DNA from 3 places in the Mesorhizobium sp. ESP7-2 genome. Region 2 is predicted to be linked to each of the others. Evidence: riboswitches for the same ligand, from Rfam matches in the RefSeq annotation. Region 2 holds a riboswitch; each other region holds the start of a gene.
The links. Region 2 has a riboswitch for cobalamin ahead of LB543_RS00740 (DUF1636 family protein). Riboswitches for the same ligand answer to the same signal wherever they lie in the genome.

Region 1: linked by a shared signal. The riboswitch ahead of LB543_RS28785 (CbtB domain-containing protein) and the one ahead of LB543_RS00740 (DUF1636 family protein) in region 2 are both predicted to bind cobalamin.
Region 3: linked by a shared signal. The riboswitch ahead of bluB (5,6-dimethylbenzimidazole synthase) and the one ahead of LB543_RS00740 (DUF1636 family protein) in region 2 are both predicted to bind cobalamin.

What each region holds. Positions count from the first base shown of each region.
Region 1 covers NZ_JAIUGQ010000044.1:27,514-34,941, forward strand. Annotated here, with positions in the region: gene LB543_RS28775 (MFS transporter) at 1-576, shown strand, start outside; gene LB543_RS28780 (aromatic ring-hydroxylating oxygenase subunit alpha) at 580-1,749, opposite strand; cobalamin riboswitch at 1,893-2,092, shown strand; gene LB543_RS28785 (CbtB domain-containing protein) at 2,128-2,307, shown strand; gene LB543_RS28790 (CbtA family protein) at 2,323-3,120, shown strand; gene cobU (bifunctional adenosylcobinamide kinase/adenosylcobinamide-phosphate guanylyltransferase) at 3,113-3,628, shown strand; gene cobO (cob(I)yrinic acid a,c-diamide adenosyltransferase) at 3,630-4,244, shown strand; gene LB543_RS28805 (hypothetical protein) at 4,270-4,686, shown strand; gene cbiB (adenosylcobinamide-phosphate synthase CbiB) at 4,609-5,580, opposite strand; gene cobD (threonine-phosphate decarboxylase CobD) at 5,579-6,625, shown strand; gene LB543_RS28820 (tyrosine phosphatase family protein) at 6,622-7,131, shown strand; gene LB543_RS28825 (creatininase family protein) at 7,132-7,428, opposite strand, start outside.
Region 2 covers NZ_JAIUGQ010000001.1:132,637-140,064, reverse strand. Annotated here, with positions in the region: gene LB543_RS00770 (DHA2 family efflux MFS transporter permease subunit) at 1-629, opposite strand, end outside; gene LB543_RS00765 (HlyD family secretion protein) at 934-2,112, opposite strand; gene LB543_RS00760 (MarR family winged helix-turn-helix transcriptional regulator) at 2,109-2,588, opposite strand; gene LB543_RS00755 (FecCD family ABC transporter permease) at 2,734-3,783, opposite strand; gene LB543_RS00750 (ABC transporter substrate-binding protein) at 3,783-4,730, opposite strand; gene LB543_RS00745 (ABC transporter ATP-binding protein) at 4,776-5,564, opposite strand; gene LB543_RS00740 (DUF1636 family protein) at 5,561-5,974, opposite strand; cobalamin riboswitch at 6,064-6,270, opposite strand; partial or broken gene LB543_RS00735 (GyrI-like domain-containing protein) at 6,391-6,540, shown strand; gene LB543_RS00730 (helix-turn-helix domain-containing GNAT family N-acetyltransferase) at 6,548-7,428, opposite strand, start outside.
Region 3 covers NZ_JAIUGQ010000009.1:189,153-196,580, reverse strand. Annotated here, with positions in the region: gene dxs (1-deoxy-D-xylulose-5-phosphate synthase) at 1-1,684, opposite strand, end outside; gene LB543_RS12025 (pirin family protein) at 1,755-2,675, opposite strand; gene LB543_RS12020 (DUF2277 domain-containing protein) at 2,716-2,982, opposite strand; gene LB543_RS12015 (exodeoxyribonuclease VII small subunit) at 3,075-3,326, opposite strand; gene LB543_RS12010 (histone deacetylase family protein) at 3,330-4,256, opposite strand; cobalamin riboswitch at 4,379-4,558, shown strand; partial or broken gene bluB (5,6-dimethylbenzimidazole synthase) at 4,658-5,236, shown strand; gene LB543_RS12000 (hypothetical protein) at 5,404-6,387, opposite strand; gene LB543_RS11995 (TetR/AcrR family transcriptional regulator) at 6,478-7,086, opposite strand; gene LB543_RS11990 (MFS transporter) at 7,206-7,428, shown strand, end outside.

The DNA.
Region 1 (7,428 bases), on a different contig from region 2:
CTCGCCAATATCGGCCGCTTCGTGGCGCAGCCGAGGCTCAGGCTCGCCTGGCTGATCGCCTTCGGCCGATCCTGCTTCTGGACGACGTTCTTCGTCTATGGACCGCTGTTCATGGTGATCACCGGCGAGGGTGAACTGGCGGGCGGCCTGCTGGTCTCGGCCGGCAATGCGCTGCTGTTCATGGCGATCTTCTGGGGCAAGGCGGGAAAGCGCTTTGGCGGCCGCCGGACCATGACATTTGCCTATTTCGCCATGTCGGCGTCGCTGCTGGCCGCCGGTGCCGTGGGCGAAACCGTACCGCTGCTCACCGGCGCCTTCCTGCTGTGTGGCGCCTTCTTCACCATCGCACTCGATGCGCTGGGTTCGACCGCCTTCATGCGCTCGGTGCGCTCCTATGAGCGCGCGCAGATGGCGGCGGTCTACCGCACCTATCTCGACTTTTCCGAACTGACGCCGCCGCTGGTCTATTCGGTGGTGCTGGCCTTCTTCGGACTGGGATCGGTGTTCGTCACGCTCGGCCTGCTGGCAGCGTTTTGCGGCTTCATGACCTGGCGCTATCTGCCGAAATCCCTCTGAAAATCAGAGCGAAAGCGCCGTATGGCGCTCGCGCACCCAATTGTGGAAACGATGCAAGTCGTACTCCTCGGGCATCAGCACGCCGGCTTGATGGCGCATCGAGCGCAGGCCCTTCTGGTTGACCTCGCAGATGGCGGCATCCTCCTCCAGCACCTGTGTGCCGAAGGCGACGATGTTGTCGATGTCGGTCTCGGCGAGCGCCTCGGGCGCGAACAGCCATTCGGCGGTCAATTCGGTCTGCTCCGGGCCGAGCGGCACCAGCCGCACGGTCCTGACATAGTCGACATGGCCGACGATGAACATCGAGGGCAGGCTGGTGACGTAGGTCTGGCCAGCGGTTCGTTCCGCCTGCGTCAAGCCCGGGAAGACCGGCCCGTGCGTCCGCCCGTCACGCGACCATGTTTCAGCCCCGGCGCGCAGGCCGCCCGAAAACTCCGGCGCATCATTGGCGGCATGGCGCGCCCATTCGGGATCGTCGTGCCGGCTCATCAGACCGCGGCCATAGATCGGCACAAGCCGCGACAGGTCCTTGTGAACGCCCGGGCAGTGCAGGCATTCGTTGAAGTTTTCCCAAAAAATCTTCCAGTTGCAGTTCATCACCTTGCGCAGCACATGGCCCGACACCAGCGTGTCCAGCGGCCAGTTGCCGAGGTCGCCGGAGGCCGGGTCGAAGGATGACTGCGCCGAGCCGGCGGCATCTTCAGCAAGATTGGCGAAGACGAAGCCCCGCCACACCGAGAGTGCGACGCTATAAAGCGGATAATCGGCCTTGTCGAAGCCATCAGGCAGCGACTTCGATGGCACGCGCACAAGGTCGCCGTGCAGCGAATAGGACCAGGCATGATACGGGCAGGTGATCAGCCGCGCCTTCAGCCGTCCTTCGCTTTCCTGGCAAAGCTGCGAGCCGCGATGCCGGCACGTGTTGTGGAAGGCACGCAACGCGCCAGTCTCGTCGCGCAACACAAGAATTTCCTGCGTACCGACGCGGAAGGTGCGGAATGCCAAAGGCTGGGCAAGGTCGGCCTCGCGGCAGACGAGCAGCCAATTTCTGTACCAGATGGCGTCGAGATCACGCTGATAGTTCTCCTGATGCCAATAGGCCGATGAGGGCAGCGACGGCTCGGTTCGGGTCAGGCCGTTATAGGGCTCGCGCTCGCTGGCATCGGGCTGCATGGCTGGCTTCCTGTGAGGGTTGCCAGCCGACACCCGGCCATGGAGTTTGTCAATCAGGACGGGATGGGAGCGGCTTTGCCGATACGACGCTCCTGCGCTGGCGGCTGTCGGAATTTGGTTTGCCGCGCGCGGCGAATTTCCCTATAATCACCAGCGTCGTCGGTTCCTTTTTGGAGCCAAGAGGGAATGCGGTGCGGACAGGAATTCCTGTCTAATGCCGTGGCTGCCCCCGCAACTGTGTGCGGTAGTCCTCTCCATATGCCACTGAAGGTTTTCCTTCGGGAAGGTGGGGAAGGGCGCTTATCCGCGAGCCAGGAGACCTGCCGGCGACAGGAAACTGACTTCGATGCCCTCGGGTGGAGGGCGAAAGGACAAGACATGACTACCGCTTCCGTCTCCCTCGGCGCCTCCGTCTCCTCGCAGTCGCGCTTGATGCAGCTCGCGCTCGCGGCGCTGCTCGGCATCTTCGTCGTCGGCTTTGTCGGTTTCTCGCATATCGATGCGGTCCACAATGCCGCCCACGACTATCGCCACTCGATGGCGTTTCCCTGCCACTGACGAGGATCTGACTTCATGAATCTGTTTCGCAACGTCGTGTTCGTCGCGGCGATCGCGGGGCTCGTGGCCGGTGTCGTTCTCGCCTGCATGCAGGCCTATGCGACAGTGCCGCTGATCCTCAAGGCGGAGGTCTACGAAAAGGCCGGCGGCGGCCATCACCACGACCATGGCGCGGCACCCGATACCAGCGCCGTAAGCACGGTCGCGCCCGCTGGGAATGCGATGAGTTCTGCCGCGCCAGCAGCCGTCGAAGCCAAGACGCCGGCGGAGGAAGACGAAGCCTGGGCGCCGGCCGACGGTTTCGAGCGTTTCGCCTTCAGCGTGGTTGCCAATATCGTCACCGGCATCGGTTTCGCGCTGGTCCTGGTCGCGGTTTCCGAGTTTGCCGGCGGCATCGGCAATTGGCGCCAGGGCGTGTTCTGGGGGCTGGCCGGCTTTGCCGTGTTCACGCTGGCGCCTGGCCTCGGCCTGCAGCCGGAATTGCCGGCAATGCCGGCGGCCGATCTTCTTCCGCGTCAGATCTGGTGGACGGCAACGGCGGCGGCGACCGCCATCGGCCTTGGCCTGATCGTGTTTCGCAGATCGCTGCCGTTGACCATCCTCGCCGTCTTGCTGATCGTCGCCCCGCATGTCGTCGGCGCGCCGCAGCCCGCCAGTTTCGAAACACCGATCCCGGAAGGCCTGCACCATCAGTTCGTGGTGGCGGTGACGGTGACCAATCTGGTGTTCTGGCTGGTGCTCGGCGCCGTCGTCGGCGTGGTGCGCAGGCGCTTCACCGGCACGGCGACCAGCCTGCGCGACAGCTTTGCCTGATCGCTGCAAGCTGACTTTCATCATCGGTGGCGCGCGCTCCGGCAAGAGCCCCCACGCCGAAACCCTGGTGGCGGCATTGCCCTCGCCATGGGCCTATATCGCCACGGCGCAAGCCTATGACGACGAGATGCGCGAGCGCATCGCGTTGCACCGCTCGCGGCGCGGCGAAGGGTGGTCGACCATCGATGCGCCACTCGACCTTGCCGAAGCGCTGGAAGCCTTGCCGGATGATCAGCCGGTGCTTGTCGACTGCCTGACGCTGTGGCTGACCAATCACATGTTGGCCGATCACGACGTTGACGCGGCGTGCCGACGGCTGGCGGACGTGCTGTCGCGGCCGCGCGGGCCGTGGTTCGTGGTATCGAACGAGGTCGGGCAAGGCATCGTGCCCGACAATGCGCTGGCGCGGCGTTTTCGCGACGACGCCGGCCGGCTCAATCAGCGGGTCGCCGCAGTCGCCGACACGGTGCTCCTGATGGTGGCGGGGCTACCGCTCAAGGTGAAGTGAAATGACTGACATCGACGACAAGGATGAAGAACGCCATCGCGCCAAAATGGCCAAGCGCAAGGCGGTGCAGGACGCCGAGGTTGCTGGCAAGACGATCGAGAAGGGGTTGCTGATCGTCAACACCGGTCCCGGCAAGGGCAAGACCACGGCCGCCTTCGGGCTGGCGCTTAGAATGCTCGGCTACGGCAAGCGCGTCGGCGTCGTCCAGTTCATCAAGGGCAGATGGCACACCGGCGAGAAGGACGCTTTCGCCGCCTTTGGCGACCGGGTCGTCTGGCACGCCATGGGCGAGGGTTTCACCTGGGAGACGCAGGATTTGAAGCGCGACATCGCGGCCGCCGAGGCTGCCTGGGCCAAAGCGCGGGAATTGATCGACGATCCCTCGATCAGCCTTGTCGTGCTCGACGAACTCAACATCGCGCTGCGCTACGATTATCTCGATCTCGACAAGGTGGTAGCGGCGCTGAAGGGCCGGCGCGAGGGCCTGCATGTCGTCGTTACCGGCCGCAACGCCAAGCCAGCGCTGATCGGGGCCGCCGATCTGGTCACCGAGATGGGCGTGACCAAGCATCATTTCTCGGCGGGCGTGAAAGCTCAGCAGGGGATCGAGTTCTGATTGTTCACCAACCGGAGGCTGTTCATTGGAGCAAGCAGTAATCGTCTATCTTCTTCTCAGCGATGGTCAGTTCGGAACGCCACAGGAACGAGAAACCATTATCGCTCTTGAGCAGAGACTGGAGCAAGCTGTCGGGAACGCATCCGCAGGCGAGTTTGATGGCGATGAATTTGGTGGGGGCAAATGTGTCCTCTACATGTATGGACCGGATGCCGAACGACTTTTTGCTGTCATCGAACCCGTGCTCAAATCTTCTCCTGCAGCTACCGGTGGCTATGCGATCAAAGGTTCGGGAAGGCAGCAAATCCAAATGCAAAAGAGGCCCGTGTTAGCTGGTGAGGCAGTTCGCAACCGCTCCGGACGATCACACTACAAAAACAACGACCGAGACCAGCCCAAACAGGCCAATCAGCAGATAATCGGCGACTCGATAGAGGGTTAGCGCCCGCCTTATGTCGAGGCTGTCGGCTTCGCGCCGGCCGCCTTCGCCCATGAAAATGTCGTCCACCACCACGCCGCCATAGCTGCGTGGCCCGGCGAGCGCCAGGCCAAGCGCGCCGGCCATCGCTGCTTCCGGCCAGCCGGCATTGGGCGAGCGGTGTTTTTTCGCGTCGCGCCGTACCGCCTGCCAGGCATTGCTGGGGTCGGTGCCCTTAACCAGGAAAGCCGCCAGCACGATCAGCAGCGCCGTCAGCCGTGATGCCGGCAGGTTGATCCAATCGTCGAAGCGCGCCGCCGCCCAGCCGAAGGCCTCGTGGCGTGGGGTGCGGTGGCCGATCATCGAATCGGCGGTGTTGGCCGCCTTGTAGGCGGCGCCGCCGGCCAGCCCGCCGACGCCGATCCAGAAGGCTGGGGCGACGATGCCATCGGAAAAATTCTCCGCCAGGCTTTCGATCGCGGCACGGCAGACGCCGGCGCGATCCAGCGTTTCGGGATCACGGCCGACGATCCGCGAGACGGCGGCTCGGCCCATGTCGAGGCCTCCACTGTCGAGCGCGTCGGCGACGGCTTCGACATGTTCATAGAGGCTCTTCTGCGACAGAAGCGATGTCGCCAGAAGGACGGCAATGATCCACCCCAAGGGGACGAACCAGAGTAGAACAAGCTGCACGCAAAGACCTGTTAGCGCCGGCATCAGCACAATGACCAAAAGCGCCTGGACACCGCGTTGACGACGCAGCGCGTCGGGATCAGTGGCGCGGTTGAGGCTTAAGTCGAGAAAGGATATGAGCCTGCCGAACCACGTCACCGGATGGCCGATGGCGCGAAACAGCCAGTCGGGATAACCGAGGGCGAATTCGACAACCAATGACAGGAAAGCGATCAGGACTGACATGAGGCTTCTTGAAGGAGCGGTGGACCATGGTGGAAGTCTTGGCCGGGCAAGGGCGCTTTTCCCCAGTGCCGTGCTGCCTTTCGTCGACCTCTCGACCGGTATCAATCCGCACTCCTACCCGCTTTTCGACCTGCCCGCCACCTCCCTGTGGCGATTGCCGGAGGCCGCGCGTGGGCGCGAACTGATTGAGATCGCGGCCAAGACATATGGCGCGCCTTCCGCAGGAAACGTCGTGGCGGCGCCCGGTACGCAGATCCTGCTGCCGCGGGTGACTTCGCTGGTGAAGCCCGGCAAGGCATTGGTGCTGGGGCCGACCTATGCCGAACACGCCCGGGCGGCCGCGATTGCCGGGCACGAGATGGTCGAGGTCCGTGACTTCGCGGCGCTGGCCGAAGCCGACCTCGCCATCATCGTCAATCCGAACAATCCGGATGGGCGCATCATCGAGCGTGACCGGCTGCTGGCGCTGGCTGCCGGACTTCGCGCCAAGGGCGGGCTGCTGGTCGTCGACGAGGCGTTCATGGATGTCGGCCCACGCGAGCACAGTCTCGCCGCCTACGTCGGCCAAGGTGGCATCATCGTACTGCGTTCCTTCGGCAAGTTCTTTGGTCTGGCCGGTCTACGGCTTGGGTTCGCGCTTGCCGATGCGCCGACGGCTGAACGGCTGAACATGCAGTTCGGGCCGTGGGCCGTCGCCGGACCGGCACTGGAATACGGCATCCGCGCGCTCGCCGATCTCGACTGGCAGGATGCGATGCGGACGTCGCTGGCGGATGCCGCGGCGCGGCTCGATGCGCTGTTCGGTCGTTTCGGCATTCGCGTCGCGGGCGGCACCACATTGTTCCGCTATCTCAGCCTGCCCGATGCCGCCGGCCTGTTTTCCGCGCTTGGCGAGAGCGGCATCTTGCTCCGGCATTTCTCCGACCGGCCGCATGTCCTGCGCGCCGGTCTGCCGGGGAGTGAGGAGGAATGGCGCAGGCTTGAATCCGCTCTTGCGGACTGGGCGTCGCGGCGCGAGGATCGGTCGAAAGGTTCGAAACAATGATCCATGTCTGCTCGCTGGCGAAGATCGAGGAAACCGTGGCCAGGACCGGCGCCGACCGCATGCTGTCGCTGCTTGCGGCCGGCACCGAGGTGGTGCGTCCGGCTTCGATCCCCAGGGAAAACCACCTGCATCTGGTCATGCATGACATCGCGGTGGCGCAGGAGGGCATGACCATGCCGGGCGAGGAGCATGTGCGCAACCTGCTCGATTTCGCGCGCCGCTGGGACCGGGTGAAGCCCATGGTCGTGCATTGCTATGCCGGCATCAGCCGCTCGACCGCTTCGGCCTATATTATCGCCGCAGCTTTGGCGCCGAAACGCGACGAGGTGGAACTGGCGCAGACGTTGCGCGCGCTGTCGCCTTCGGCGACGCCCAATCCGCGGCTGATCGCGGCGGCGGACACGCTGCTCGACCGCAATGGCCGCATGATCGAGGCGATCGAGGCGATCGGGCGCGGCGCCGACGCCTTCGAAGGCACGCCCTTCGCCCTCAAGATCGACGGCTAGCTACTTCAGCCACTCGGCGAGCTTTGCCTTGCGCACGTCCCGCACCAGGCCGATGAAGCCGTCGGCCTGATATTCCGCGGTCAATCGGCCTTTCTCTGCCGTTGCAATGCTGGCATCACCGACCACGCCGTTCGGGTTGAGATCGCTGGCGATCCAGGCAAAGGCATGCGTGCCGGTCTGGCGCAGCAGCGCGAATTCCTTCTCGGCGTCCGCGACGTTGGAAACGAAATTGTCGGCCTTGCCCATGTCGACGAGATCCGGCCGGAAATGCAGCATCAGCGAAGTCTCGACGTCGCC
Region 2 (7,428 bases):
AGCGATATCATGGCAAAGCCGAAGAAATCGAAGCTGCGCACCCGCCGGGCAACGGCCGGCAGATAGGCGGCCATGCCAAGGAAGGCGAGGATGCCGACCGGCAGGTTGATGAAGAACACCCAGCGCCAGTTGAAATTCTCGGTCAGCCAGCCGCCAAGCGTGGGGCCGAGGATCGGTCCCAGCATGATGCCGGCGCCCCATATGGCCATTGCCTGGCCATGGCGCTCCTTGGGGTTGATGTCGAGCAGGAAGGTCTGCGACAGCGGCACGATCGCGGCGCCGAACACACCTTGCATCAGCCGGAAGAGCACGATCGTTTCCAGGCTCCACGCCAGGCCGCACAACATCGAGAAGATGGTGAAGCCGACCACCGCCGTCAGGAACAGTTCCTTGCGGCCGAAACGGTCGGCGAGCCAGCCGGTGACAGGCGTCATGATGGCGGCGGCGACGATGTAGGAGGTCAGCACCCAGTTGATGTTGTCGGGCGAGGCGCCGAGATCGCCGGTCATGGTCGGCAGCGCGACGTTGGCGATCGTGGTGTCGAGCGCCTGCATGATGGTCGCCAGCATTAGCGCGACCGTGATCAGGCCACGATGCGGCACTTCTTTGAACGGTTCGGACGTGCTCATGGCGCAGAACTTCCAGAAGGTAACAGAAACGTGTACACCGGGTTTCCGGGCGGCAAAGCCTTCCGTCGAGAGACCTTCGTCGCGGTGGGACGCGACTATCGATGTGGGGGTTACATCGACTGAAAGTCTCTGACGAGCGGATGCATGCCGCCCGGAAACCAGAGGACCGACGGGTCCGTATCGAAGATTTCAGATCTTGGGCAGCCACGCGGCCCGACCCAAATACTGATCCTACCCACCGCTCCCATCAGACCAATCCTGTAACTCGCCTCCACCCGCCTGGTCCCGGCGGGCTTCCGCTGACTTACTGCGCGGGCTCGCCGGCCGTGGCGTGGCCGAAGATCGACGGCCAGCCACGCGCCACGCCCGTATCGACAGTAACCGAAGCGCTCATGCCGGTACGCAGCGCCATCTTGGCGTCGGCATCGGTCAGTTCCAGGCGTACCGGAATGCGCTGGGTCACCTTGACCCAATTGCCCGTGGCGTTCTGGGCGGGCAGCAGCGAGAAGTCCGCGCCGGTGCCGGCACCGATAGCCTTGACAGTCGCCTCGAAGGTCCTGCCCGGATAGGTGTCGACCACGATCTCCGCCTTCTGACCAGGCTTCATGTTGGTGAGTTGGGTTTCCTTGAAATTGGCGTCGATCCAGGTGTCGCCGGTTTCGACCAGCGCAAACAACGGTGTGCCGGAGCCGACATACTGGCCGACCTTGAAGGACGCGGCTTGATAGACAAGACCATCGGCAGGCGCCTTCACCGTGGTCTGCGCCAGGTCATAGGCAGCCTTGTCGCGCGCGGCGAGCGCCGACATCACGGTCGGATGCTTGTCTGTCTCGATATCGGGATTGCCGCCGAGCGCCGCCTTGGCGCTGACGATGCCCTGTTCGGCAACGGCGAGCTGCTGTTTTGCCTTGTCGAGATCATTCCTGGCCTGATCCAGCGAGGACTTGGCGTTGATGCCCTTCTGCGCGAGATCGGCGGCACGGTCATATTGCGACTGCGCATACGCAACTTCGCTGCTGGCGGATTTCTCCTGCGCCATCGCCTGGCTGTAAGCGGCGCGCAGCTGCTCGACATTGAGGCGCGCGGCAGCCACCGCGGCGTCAGCCTGTGCAAGCGCGATCCGGTAGGGCTCGGGGTCGATGGCGAACAGGAGATCGCCCTGCTTCACCGTCTGATTGTCCGATATGGCGACCTGAACGATACGGCCGGCCGTGTCAGAGGCGATCGATACCTTGGCCTGCTGCAGATTGGCGTTTTCCGTTTCCTGGTAGCGCCCGCCCGTCACCCAGACATAGCCGCCGCCGATGATCAATGCCGCCGGTAAGGCAAACATCAGGAAGAAGCGGCCGATGCGGCGCTTCTTCTTCGGCGCCGCGACCGGCTGCACGGGAGGAGTGACCGCGACAGGGGCGGCAGCCGGCTGGGCCGGCGCTTCCATCTCCACCTTGGGAGCGTTTTCTTCAACCTTGGCTACCGCGTTCATGCTGCCGCACCTTCCGAACTCTTGATCTTTTCAAGCGACGAAGCTTCGCTGTCCGTCAGATTCTGTACCATTACATCCAGCGCCCGGATCAGGACGCGCCGGTCTTCCGGCGAAACGCCGCTGAGCGATTCCTCATAGACCTCGCCAGCAAGGCTCTTGACGTCCGCATAGGCCGCATTCGCCTTCTCGGTTGGGAAGATCATCCGCACGCGCCGGTCGGCCGCGTCGGAGCGGCGTTCGATCCAGCCGCCCTCCTCCATCCGGTCGACCAGGCGTGAGACGCTGATCGGCTCGATTTCGAGCAGTTCGGCGAGCCGCGCCTGTGCAACGCCCGCCTCCTTGGCAACGCGGACCAGAAGCCGCCACTGCGCCGAGGACAGGCCGAGCCCACTGGCGCGCGCCTCGAAGCGCTTGCGCATCAGGCGCTGCACGTCGTGGATCAAAAATCCCAGTCTGTCGATGCCATCTGAAACCATGAGCGATACATATAATAAGCGTGCTTACTAATCAAGATACCACATCGCCACGAAAGCCGGAAAAATGCGCATGGCAGGTCTGCAACGCGATCCTGGTTAGCGACAGGTGAACGCCCTTCCCATGCGAAACGCGCGGACGCCGTCTTCAAAGGCGGTTTCGAACAACCATGGTGACGACGAAGAACGCGCCGAGCGAGCTGGTGATGATGCCGATCGGCAGTTCCTGCGGCGGCAGCAAGGTCCGGGCCAGAAGATCGCTTGCCAGCAGGAGCACCGCCCCGAAAACCGCGCAACTTGCGATCAGGCGCAGATGCAAGGGACCGGCCAGTGGCCGCGACAGATGCGGGATCATCAATCCGACAAAGCCGATGACGCCGGCGACCGAGACGAGGATTGCCGTCGAGAAAGCCGCCACGAGAAATGTCGTCCTGCGCATGCGGGCCACCGGCACGCCGAGACTTTCGGCGGCGCTTTCGCCGGCCAGGAAAGCGTCCAGCTTGCGGTGGTTCCACAGTCCGTAGGCCGCGATCGTGCCAGCGCCCACCGCGCCCAGCCACACATTGTCCCAGCGCGCCAGCCCGAGCCCGCCCATGGTCCAGAACAGCACCGAATGGGCCGCGCGCTGGTCGCCGGCAAAAACCAGATAGTTGGTCAAGGCCGTGAACATGAAAGAGACGGCAAGGCCGGCGAGGATCAGCCGTTCGGGACCTTGCCCCCTCACCCGCGCCACCAGCAAAAGCACGATGGAGGCGGCGAGTATGCCGCCGGTGAACGCAGCCACAGGCAAGGTCCAGATGCCGAAGCTGTCACCAAAGACGGTGATGACGGAAACCGCGCCGGCAGCGGCCCCCGACGACAGGCCGAACAGGAAAGGGTCGGCAAGGTCGTTGCGGGTCACCGTCTGCAAAAGCGCGCCGACGATACCCAGCCCGCCGCCGACACAGATCGCCAGGATCGTGCGCGGCAGCCGCAAGTCGACGACGATCTTGCCGACCGGGCCCGATATCCCGGGCTCATCCAGCCCGATGGCACGGCCAAGGGCGGCGACGACATCGGTTAGAGGTATCAGCGTCGAGCCGTAAGCGATCGACAGCAGCGCGAGAGCGACGAGCGCCACCGCGCCCGCCGTCATGGCCAGCGTGAAGGCCTTGTGCCCTGAAAGCGCGCCGGATTTGTGCTCTCGGGCAAGACCCATCAGAACGCTTCCGGATGCATCGCCCTGGCGATCTTGCCGATGGCTTCGATGTTCGCCGGTCCTGGCGTCAGTTCGGCATAGCGAAGCGCCACGAAGCGCTCGTTCCTGACCGCGTCCGTCTCCTTCATCGCCGGGTGCGCCTTCAGGAAATCGAGCAGTTTCCTGTAACCGCCGCCGTCCTGATAATCGAGCAGGATGAGGAATTGCGGATTGCGCGCCGCCACCGTTTCCCAATCCGTGTTGCCCCAGCTAGTATCCATGTCGGCCATGATGTTGTCGCCGCCGGCTGCCGATATCATGGCGCTGGGGATGGCGAACTTTCCCGCGGTAAACGGCTTGTCCTCGCCGGAATCGTACAGGAACACGCGTGTTCCCTTGGCGCTGCCGACCTTGGCGATGATATCGGCGAGTTGCGCCTTCCAGCCGGCGACAAGCTTTTCCGCTTCCGCCTCCTTGCCGAAGACCTTGCCCAGCTTTTCGACGTCGCCATAGAGCAGGTCCATGGAGGCGGCCGGGCGGCTCTTGTCGAGATGGACGCAGCTTTCGGTCAGCACCAGCGTCTTGATGCCGTGCGGTGCGAGCGTGTCGGGGGTCACCTCGCCGCCGGGCTTCATGCCGTAGTACCAGCCGGCGAAGAAGAAGTCGGGCTCGACGGCGATGAGATTCTCCAGCGTCGGATATTTCGGCGCCAGTTCGGGAATGGAGCCCTGCTCAGCCTTGAATTCGGGGGCGACCTTGTACCATCCGGTGATACCGGTCAGGCCGACGATAGATGGCTGCAGCTTCAGCGCGAAGGCCATCTCGGCCATGTTGAGATCATGGATGACGGCGCGCTTCGGCGGCGCGTCGAAGGTCAGCGGCTTGCCGCAGCTGTCGACGGTGACGGGGAAGGCAAAGGCCGTCGAGGCCAGCAGCGAGACGACGAGGGACAAGGCGAGGCGTTTCACGGACTTTGCTCCTTGGTTGAACGTGTCGGATAAGGATGGATTTGATCAGGACGGCGGTGCGGCGCGGTTCGGAAGGTCGAACACCGTCAGTTCGCGGTCCTCGGTGGGATGGCGCAGGCGAAACACGTCGACGCCGAAAATCTCGCGGATCAGCTGCTGCGTCAGCGCCTCGTGCGGCGGCGCCAGCGCCTGCAGCCGGGCCTCGTTCATCACCGCGACCCTGGTGGCGAAGGGTGCCACCAGCGTCAGATCGTGCAGCACCGCGATCACCGTCATGCCGAAGCCGGCCACCAGTTCGAGCAATTCCGCACGGGCGCGCGGGTCGAGGTGGTTGGTCGGCTCGTCGAGGAACAGGATTTTGGGCTCCTGCGCGATGGCACGTGCAAGCTGGGCGCGCTGGCGTTCGCCACCAGACAGCGAGCCGATGGTCCGGCCGAGCAGCGGCAACAGGCCGGTCCGGCGCAGCGCGTCCACGACAATGTCGCGTTCCTCGCCGCGGCGCCTCAGGCCGGCATGCGGGACGCGGCCAAGCTCGACATAATCGATCACCGCCAGCCGTGGGTCCGGCTGGTCGGCCTGGCCCACGACGGCGATATGCAGGGCCCGTTCGGCGGGCGAAATCCCATCCAGGCGCCGCCCGCCGAGCTTCACCTCTCCGAAGCTCGGCCTGAGCATGCCGGACAACATGCGCAGTAGCGTGGTCTTGCCGGCGCCGTTGGGACCAATGATGGCGAGGCGGTCACCTGATGTCACCGACAGGCTGACGGCATGGACCAGATGCCGGCCATTCGCCGTCGCGCCCAGGTCGCGCGCATCGAGAAGCGGCGTTGTCATCGATTGCCATTCGCCAGCTTGCCGGCTCCCGGGATGCGGGCCAGCGTCTTGCCGGCCAGGCGCGGCGGACGTTGTCCGGAATTGCACCAGCCGTCGGGAAGCGAAGCGTAAAGCCTGGCAAACCGCACGAGATCGGCAGCGTCGGCCTGCGCGTCGATCGACCCGAAGAGATAGGCTGCCTTGCCTGGCGCCTGGAAAGCCACCGCCAGGGGACGCGCGCAACCCGCCATGCAAGTCACGCCCTCGACCGTGAAACCATGCGCCACGTCGGGCTGGGCCGAGAGGCGGGAGCGCAACTCGGCGCACAAACCTTCGCCCGACCTGACGCCGGTCGGCACGTCGCGGCAAAGAGTGCACACGATGATCTGGTGCATGGAGCCGGGGTGAATACGATCGATTGCGCCGTCCAACTTCCCGTCACTTTCAAAACTGGCGACGGAAGGATGTTGGTCGACCGGCCGACAAGACCGATGTCCACGTTTCCTCCCGGCACACCCCGTCCGGTCAACTCGGTGATGGCAGGTCTCCTGGCTCACGGGTCTCTGCGCAATCCTGCCTTCCCAGCCTTGCCGGCCAGTGGCGTTCCGGATCTTGCTCACCGCTTACAGTTGCGGGGGCAGCCGCGGCCTCGACCCCATGAGGTCTCACCGCGTTCCCTTTTCACCCCTCGCCTTTCGGCTCGGGGACCATCACGAGTCGCAGCCTAGGCCGCGCGCGACGGCGAGGCAAGGCGATTGCTTCGTTTTGTTATAACAGAACAGACCTGAGTGCAAGCCTGTCGTCGACTTTGCGTCCGACCGCCTGACAGCCGTTGCCGTTTTTTCATCGGCGCACGATCGACACGATCTGGAACGGCTGGCTTCCCGCCTCCGGCCATGAAATCGCCTACGCGCCGGAATTCGAGCGCTATAGGCCCGAATTCGATGGCCGCACCGGTAATGGCGGGCTGGAGATCTGGGTGCCGGTCAAGGCATGACGCGCCGCTACAGCTCCAGATCCCAGTTCTGTCCGACCAGATCCTTGCCGAAGGAATGGTGAGGCTCTTCCTCGATCAGCTTGAAACCGGCCGCCTGGTAGATGTGCCGGGCCGCGGTCAGAATGTCGTTGGTCCATAGGGTCAGCGTCTTGTAGCCCCTGGCGCGGGCGAAGCCGATGCATTCCTCGACCAGGCGCTTGCCGATGCCGAGGCCGCGCGCCGAAGGTTCGACATAGAGCAGCCGCAGCTTGGCCACCTGATCCGACTTGCGCACGACGAAGACCGAGCCGACGACCTCACCTTCCCGCTCGGCGATCCAGCCGCGCTCCCATTTCGGATCGAAATTCTTGACGAACTCGCCGAGGATCTCAGCCACCAGCGCCTCGTAGGTTTCGTCCCAACCATAGTCCTGGGCGTAGAGCATGCCCTGGCGGCGCGTGACCCAGCCGATGTCGCCAACCTGCAGCGGCCGCAGGATGTAAGGCACCTTGGGTTCGGGTCTGTCGCCGAGCAGGTCCTGGACGATGCGCATGGCCTTGACCAGCCGATCCTGATCGACGGGCGCCAGGCGATCGAGTAGCGCGCGCACCTGGTCGTGCGAATCCTGGTTGAGCGGCGCGAAGGCTTGCCTGCCCGCCGGCGTCAGCGCGATCGAGGCGCGGCGCGCGTCCGCCTCGGTGGCTTCGCGCTCGACCAGACCGCGCTCCTCGAATTTTTTGAGCAAACGGCTGACATAGCCGGGGTCAAGGCCGAGATCGCGCACCAGGTCGCTGGCGACGAGCCCGTCGCGATGGGCAAGCTCATAGAGCACCCGCGCCTCGGTAAGCGAAAAGGTGCTTTTCAGCCAGCCTTCGTCGAGCACACCGATCTGGCGGGTGTAGAAGCGGT
Region 3 (7,428 bases), on a different contig from region 2:
CCAGCCGCCGGATCAGATCCTGGTCGAGCGGCTTGGCGAAACGGGCATCGGCGACCGTGGTGGAAAGCCCGGCCGCGCCGAGTTCCTCGGCGGCGGCAAGGCAATCCTGCAACCTCGTGCCGAAGGACAGCAGGGCAACCTTGCTGCCTTCCCGGACGATGCGGCCTTTGCCGATCTCGAGAACCGAGCCGCGCTCGGGCATGTCGACGCCGACCCCGTTGCCACGCGGATAGCGGAAGGCGATCGGCCCATCGTCATAGCTGGCGGCGGTGCGCACCATGTGGCGCAGTTCCGCTTCGTCGGCCGCCGCCATCACGACAAAGCCCGGCAGGCTTGCCAGGAAAGTGATGTCGAAGGCGCCGCAGTGGGTGGCGCCGTCGGCGCCGACGAAGCCGGCGCGATCGATGGGGAAACGTACCGGCAGTTTCTGGATCGCGACGTCATGTACGACCTGATCGTAGGCGCGCTGCAGGAAAGTCGAATAGATCGCCGCGAACGGCTTGTAGCCTTCGGTCGCCAGACCGGCGGCGAAGGTCACCGCATGCTGCTCGGCGATGCCGACATCGAAGGTCCTCGACGGGAACACCTCGCCGAACAGATCGAGGCCGGTGCCGCTCGGCATGGCGGCGGTGACGGCGACGATGCGATCGTCCTCGCGGCCCTCCTGGATCAGGCTTTCGGCGAACACCTTGGTGTAGGCAGGCGCGTTGGCCGGCGCCTTGGTCTGCGCGCCGGTGATGACGTCGAATTTGTTGACGCCGTGGTATTTGTCGGCGGCCGCTTCCGCCGGCGCGTAGCCCTTGCCCTTCTGGGTGACGACATGGATCAGCACCGGCCCCTTGCCGTTGTCGCGGACATTTTTCAGGACCGGAATCAGATGCTCCAGATTGTGACCGTCGATGGGGCCAATGTGATAGAAGCCGAGTTCCTCGAACAAAGTGCCGCCGGTGACGTAGCCGCGCGCGTGCTCGACCGCGCGGGTGATGGCTCGATCGGCCCGCTTGCCGAGATAGGAGGTCAGTTTCTTGCCGAAGTCGCGCAAGCCAATATAGGCCTTGCCGGAAGCCAGGCGCGCCAGATAGGCGCTCATCGCGCCGGTCGGCGGCGCGATCGACATGTCGTTGTCGTTGAGGATGACGATGAGGCGGGCGTCGAGCGCGCCGGCATTGTTCATCGCCTCATAGGCCATGCCGGCCGACATGGCGCCGTCGCCGATGACTGAAATGACATTGTTGCGACCACCCGAAAGGTCGCGGGCGGCGGCCATGCCGAGACCCGCCGATATCGATGTCGAGGAGTGGGCGGCGCCGAACGGGTCGTATTCGCTCTCGGCCCGGCGGGTGAAGCCCGACAAGCCGCCTTCCTGGCGCAAGGTGCGGATGCGGTCCCGGCGTCCGGTCAGGATCTTGTGCGGATAGGCCTGGTGGCCGACATCCCAGATCAGCCGGTCATCGGGTGTGTTGAAGACATAATGCAGCGCCACCGTCAGTTCGACCACGCCAAGGCCGGCACCGAGATGGCCCCCGGTGCGGGAAACGGCGTCGACCAGTTCGGCCCGAAGCTCGGATGCCAGCTGCGGCAATTCGCTCTCGGCCAGCGTGCGCAGGTCGGCCGGGACGCGAACCTTGTCGAGAAGCGGCGTATGCAGCGTTGCGTTCACGTTGGGTCCAGACTTTCTTTTCATCGGCGGGATAGGCCGCCGGCCGCCGAAAGTAAATGCGTGTCGGTAACACGGATAGTCAGTCCCTCACCGCTCAGCCTTCCGGCAGCGGAATGAATTCTTGCTCATCGCCGGGGACGATATCGAAGCGGCCGGTCTTCCATTCCTGCTTGGCCTGCTCGATGCGCTCCTTGGACGAAGAGACGAAATTCCACCAGATGTAGCGCTTCGAACCGAGCGAGGCACCGCCGAACAGCATGAAATGCGCACCCGTCGGCGACGATATGACGATCTCGTCGCCGGGACGGAACACCAGCAGCCGTTCCGCCGGAAAGACGTCGCCTGAAATCGAGACCTCGCCCTCCAGCGTGTAGATGGCGCGCTCTTCCGCATCGGCCGGGATCTTGACGCTGGCACCGGGCGCAAGCCGCAAATCAGCGTAGAGCGTTTCGGAATCCGCCCGCACCGGGGACCGCAATCCTTGGAAATCACCGATGACGACACGGCCGCTGACGCCCTCGGCATCGATCTCTGGAAGTCGCAGCGCAGCTGTGTTCTCGAACACCGGCGCCACCTCTTCCTTGCCGTCGGGCAGCGCCAGCCACGTCTGCAGGCCGGAGATCGACATTGGCGCGCCGCGCAATTCCTGCGGCGTGCGCTCGGAGTGGACGATGCCGCGGCCTGCGGTCATCAGGTTCACGTCGCCGGGCTCGATCACCATTTCGGTGCCGAGCGAATCGCGGTGCCTGATCTTGCCGTCGAACAGATAGGTTACGGTCGACAGGCCGATATGCGGGTGCGGACGAACGTCGAGCGCCTGGCCGGCGCGCATGATGGCGGGACCCATTCGATCGAAGAAGATGAACGGCCCGACCAGGCGCCGCTTGGCGGTCGGCAAGGCGCGGCGCACCTCGAAGCCGCCAATATCCTTGGCGTTCGGGATGACCATCAGCTCGATCTGGTCGCTGGCGAAGGCATCGCCGGCCTCAGGGTCTTTCCCCGGGAAGAAGCTCATGAACTCTCCTGGTCAGCGGTCAGTGGGCGCTTTGGGCATATCAGGCGAACCGGATCGCCGCCTTTGCTCTTAGTTTAGCCGCCACCTCTTCGCGATTGCGCGGATGCTGGTGGGTTTCGAGCGAATCGAGAAGCTCGCGTGCCGATGCCGCGATGGCGTCGACCGCGTGATCAAATGCATGCTGGTTCTTGGCGGAAGGCCGCGTCGTACCGCTCAGCTTGCGGACAAACTGGAGTGCCGCGTCGCGGACTTCGTCATTGGTTGCCGGCGGATCAAAATTGAACAGGGTCTTGATGTTTCTGCACATCGCTTCCGTATCTCCTCTTGTCCGTTTCAATCGGGACGAACTGTATCCTCGATCATGATCGTGTCCAAAAATCGGTAAAGCTGCTCGGCTCCCTAGTCCGCGTCGAGCGGCTCGGTTCCAACCGGCTTGCCGTCGCGCGACAGCCTGATCTTCTCGACCTTGTCCTCAGCGGCCTTCAGCAACCGGTCGCAATGCATCTTCAGCGCCTCGCCGCGCTCGTAGATCCGGATCGACTGGTCGAGCGGCACGTCGCCACGCTCCAGATCATCGACGATCTTCTCCAGAGCGTCGAGTGCCTGTTCGAAGCTCATCGCCTTGACGTCTTCGTTGATCTCACCAGTCATCATTCATCCTTTCATCAGTCGCCCGACATGGGCGGCGACCGAAAATGCCAATCCCTGCAGATCGTAGCCGCCCTCGAGCAGGCTGACGAGCCGGTTGCCGCCATGGCGTGCGGCGCGCTGCATCAGCTGGCCGGTCGCCCAGTCGAAATCGTCCTCGGTCAGATTGATTTCCGCCAGCGGGTCGCGATGGTGCGCGTCGAAGCCGGCCGAAATGATGATCAGGTCGGGCGCGAAATTGTCGAGTGCCGGCAGCACGCGCGACAGGAAGGCATCGCGAAACACCTCGCTGCCGGTCCGCGGCGCCAGCGGCGCGTTGACGATATTGCCAGCGCCGGTCTCGTTCTTCGCGCCGGTGCCGGGATAGAGCGGCATCTGGTGTGTCGAGCAATAGAGCACCGAGGGATCGTCCCAGAAAATATCCTGCGTGCCGTTGCCGTGATGCACGTCCCAGTCGACGACGGCGACACGCTCGGCGCCATGCTTCTTCTGTGCATAGCGCGCAGCGATTGCCGCCGTATTGAAGAAGCAGAAGCCCATGGCCGTGGTCTTTTCCGCATGGTGCCCAGGCGGCCGGGCGGCGACGAAGACATTGTCGGCGCGGCCCGCAAAGACGTCGTCGACGGCGGCGTTGGCGGCGCCGATCGCCGTGGTCGCGGCCTGCCAGCTCTTCGGGCTGGCGGTGGTGTCGGCATCGATGCGGGCAATGCCTTCGTCGGGGATGGCGGCGCGGACACGCGCGACGAAATCGGCGGGATGCGCGTAAAGGATGGTCGCCTCGTCGCCTTGCGGTGCCTCGACGCGGTCGAGCGCGGCGAAAGCTTCGTCGTCGAGCACGCGTTCGATGGCGCGCAGGCGGTCGGGCCGCTCGGGGTGACCGGGCGGGGTGATGTGTTCGAGAAAGATCGGGTGCGTGTAGAGACGAGTGGCCATGTCCCCCTATCTAGTGCCCCGGCGCGGCGATGGCCATGCGTTGCGGCCTGATCGCTGGGGAAAATCGAACCTGCGTCCATTCATGTCGCTGCGGGCATTGGCGTCGCCGGCCATTCGGCGTAAGACTGCCGCTACTGCCTGGTGCCCGCGAAAGCGGGAGAATCGGGAACACGGTTTGATACCGTGGCGTGCCCAACGCTGTGAGGGGGACTGCGCCGGTAAGTGCCACTGTCGATGACGGGAAGGCACCGGACGTGGGTTGATCCCGAGCCAGAAGACCGGCCTGGCAGGCATCGTCATCCGCATGGTCAGGCGGATGACGTCAGAGCGACGTGCGTTCTCTTGGACGCACAAAGTACGCTCTGAAAATTTGAACTGCTGCAATCGCAAGGGGACAAGCGATGCCGGAAGATATGACCGCTGCAATGGGCGATGGATTCGACCAGATTGCGCGCGACGCGGTTTACCGCGCCATGTTCACGCGGCGCGACGTGCGTAGCCATTTTACATCGGAGACGATCGACGACGAGGTGCTGGCGCGGCTGCTGCTTGCCGCCCATCACGCGCCGTCGGTCGGCTTCATGCAGCCCTGGAATTTCATCGTCATTCGCGATGCCGCGCGACGGGGGGAGGTGCGCGACCTGTTCTTGGCCGCCCGCGAACAGGAACTGCCGGCAATCGAGGCAGACCGGCGGGCGCTCTACCGCAAGCTCAAGCTCGAAGGCATTTGCGAAAGCGCGCTCAACATCTGCATCACCTGCGACCGCGAGCGTTCGAAAGGCTCGCCGCTGGGACGCTGGCACAATCCGGAAATGGATCTCTACAGCACGGTCTGCGCGGTGCAGAATTTCTGGCTGGCGGCACGCGCCGAGGGCGTTGGCGTCGGCTGGGTCAGCATCATCGAGACGCAAGCGCTGAAAAGCCTTCTATCTATCCCCGAGCACGTGACGCCGATCGCCTATCTCTGCGTTGGCCGTGTTTCCGAGTTCGCGCCCAAACCCGACCTCGAAACGCATGGCTGGGGCCGACGGCTGCCGCTGCCCGACCTGATCATGAGCGAGACGTTTTGCGGCCAGGGTGAGGCGTCGCTCAAATCCACGGTGGCCCGCCTCAACACCGTAGCCGCTGCGCCGGCAAACCCCGCCGATCAGCGCGTCGCGCCGGCCGTACCCCAGCGCGAACCGTCGAAGGTGGAGAGCGCCTTGTCCTTGAGTTCCCGGAACTTTGACGAGGCTTCGGCGAGCCGGGCGTCCCAGGCGGCATCGGGGACCTGGCCCTCGATGGTCTTGAAATAGACCTGCATCAGGCAGGCAATGGCGAACGGCTCGATGAAGGCCGCCTTGAAAGCCCAGGCAAAGACGATGGCCAGAACGAAGGCCCAACCGGCGAGCTGACCGGGCATGACGTAAAGAATAGTGGCTGCCGGCGCCAGCATCAGCAGGAAGATGACAAAGGAGACGCCCCACATGATGACCGCCAGCCAGACCGCGTTCCTGACCATTGTCTTGCCGTTCTGGGCGTAGAGCACGACGCCTTGCCGCGCCGTCTCGAACGGCGAGGACGAATTGATGCGGATGTTGTAGCCGAGAATGATCTCGTCGACATAGGTGAGCGACAGGCGGATCACCGTGTTGATGAACGAGACCAGGCCGCTCAGGCCCGGAATGGGCAGGAAGGCTGCGATGCCGCCGAGCAGGCCGGTGATGGCGCGGATGGCGCCCTTGACCAGTTGGTCGACGACGAAAAGGATGTTCGCCTCGGCAAAACGCTCGGTCACAATCTCTCTTGCGTAGGCGATCTGGTTCTGGCTGTCGGGAACGTCATGGCCGTCGATCAGATGAACCATGACGGCGATGTGACCCGCCTTGACGACGTAAAGGATATATTCGCGGATCCAATAGACGGCGATCGAGACGAGGCCGAAACCGACCACGCCACCCCACATGGCGAAGGACAACGGTCCATCAGGATCGGTGGAGATATGGCCGACGCCATAGCCGACGGAGGCGCCCGTGCCGGTGGCCATGATGTAGGCCAGCGTGATGCCGAAATAGACGATCATGCGAAAGACAATGAAGGGCCAGGTCCGCATCATGATGGACACCGACCTGCCGATATCGAAATCCCACATGCCCGAATCTCCCCTCAGAGATGGCTGTGGAGGATGCGCTCAAACCGGCTATTGTCAATTGCAGGCGGCGGCGGGAGGCGCCACGGTGGCTCAGTTTGGCCGCGCTTCCGGCTTCTCGAGCAGGCCTTCAAGCAATTGCTTGAAGGCTGCCACCACCTTCCTCGACGTCGCTTCGGGATCGTTCGAATTGGCGATCCGCTGCGCGGCCTGACTGCTCGCCCCATTGATCAGCCGCGCCGCGGTCTCCGGATCGAGGCCCGGCACGACCACCCCCTCCTCTTGCAGCGCGGTCAGATGATCGGTCATTGAACCGACGCAGGCATTGGCATTTGACCACTGTGCCGGATCGCCCAGCACCGCCGGACCGTCCCGGAACATGATGCGCTGGATTTCCGGCTCGAGCGCCATCTCGATATAGGTGGTGCATTCGTCGACGAAATGCTGCCAGCGGGTCGGCGCCCTCGACGCGACCTCGTTCACCCGCGCCGCCATTTCAGCATCGATTTGCGCGATAACCGCCTCAAGCAGTCCCTTCTTGTCGCCGAAGTGATGATAGAGGGCGCCGCGCGTCAGTCCGGCCGACGCGGTGAAATCGTCCATCGACGCTTCGGCGTACCCGATGGTGCCAAAGGCTTGGCGCGCCGCGGCGATCAGCTTGGCGCGTGTCTCCGCGATCATCTCCTTGCGTGGTCGATGCATGTCCTGGCCTTATCTACATACGCCCCGTATGCCAATTGACATACGCGACGTATGGTCTATTTAACACTCATACGTCCCGTATGTAATCGTCGAGTCGCTCCTTGTCGAGGAACAGGATCATGCAAAACCCCTATTCGGAAATCTTTCGCGCCCCCGGAGCCAAGGGCTTTGCCGCCGCCGGCTTCATGGCGCGCCTGCCGATCGCCATGGCGCCGATCGGCATCGTGGCGATGTTGTCGCAGACGCGTGGCGAATACTGGCTGGCGGGTGCGGTTTCCGCGACATTCGCCTTGGCCAATGCTTTCCTGGCGCCGCAAATATCGAGGTTGGTCGACCGCCTCG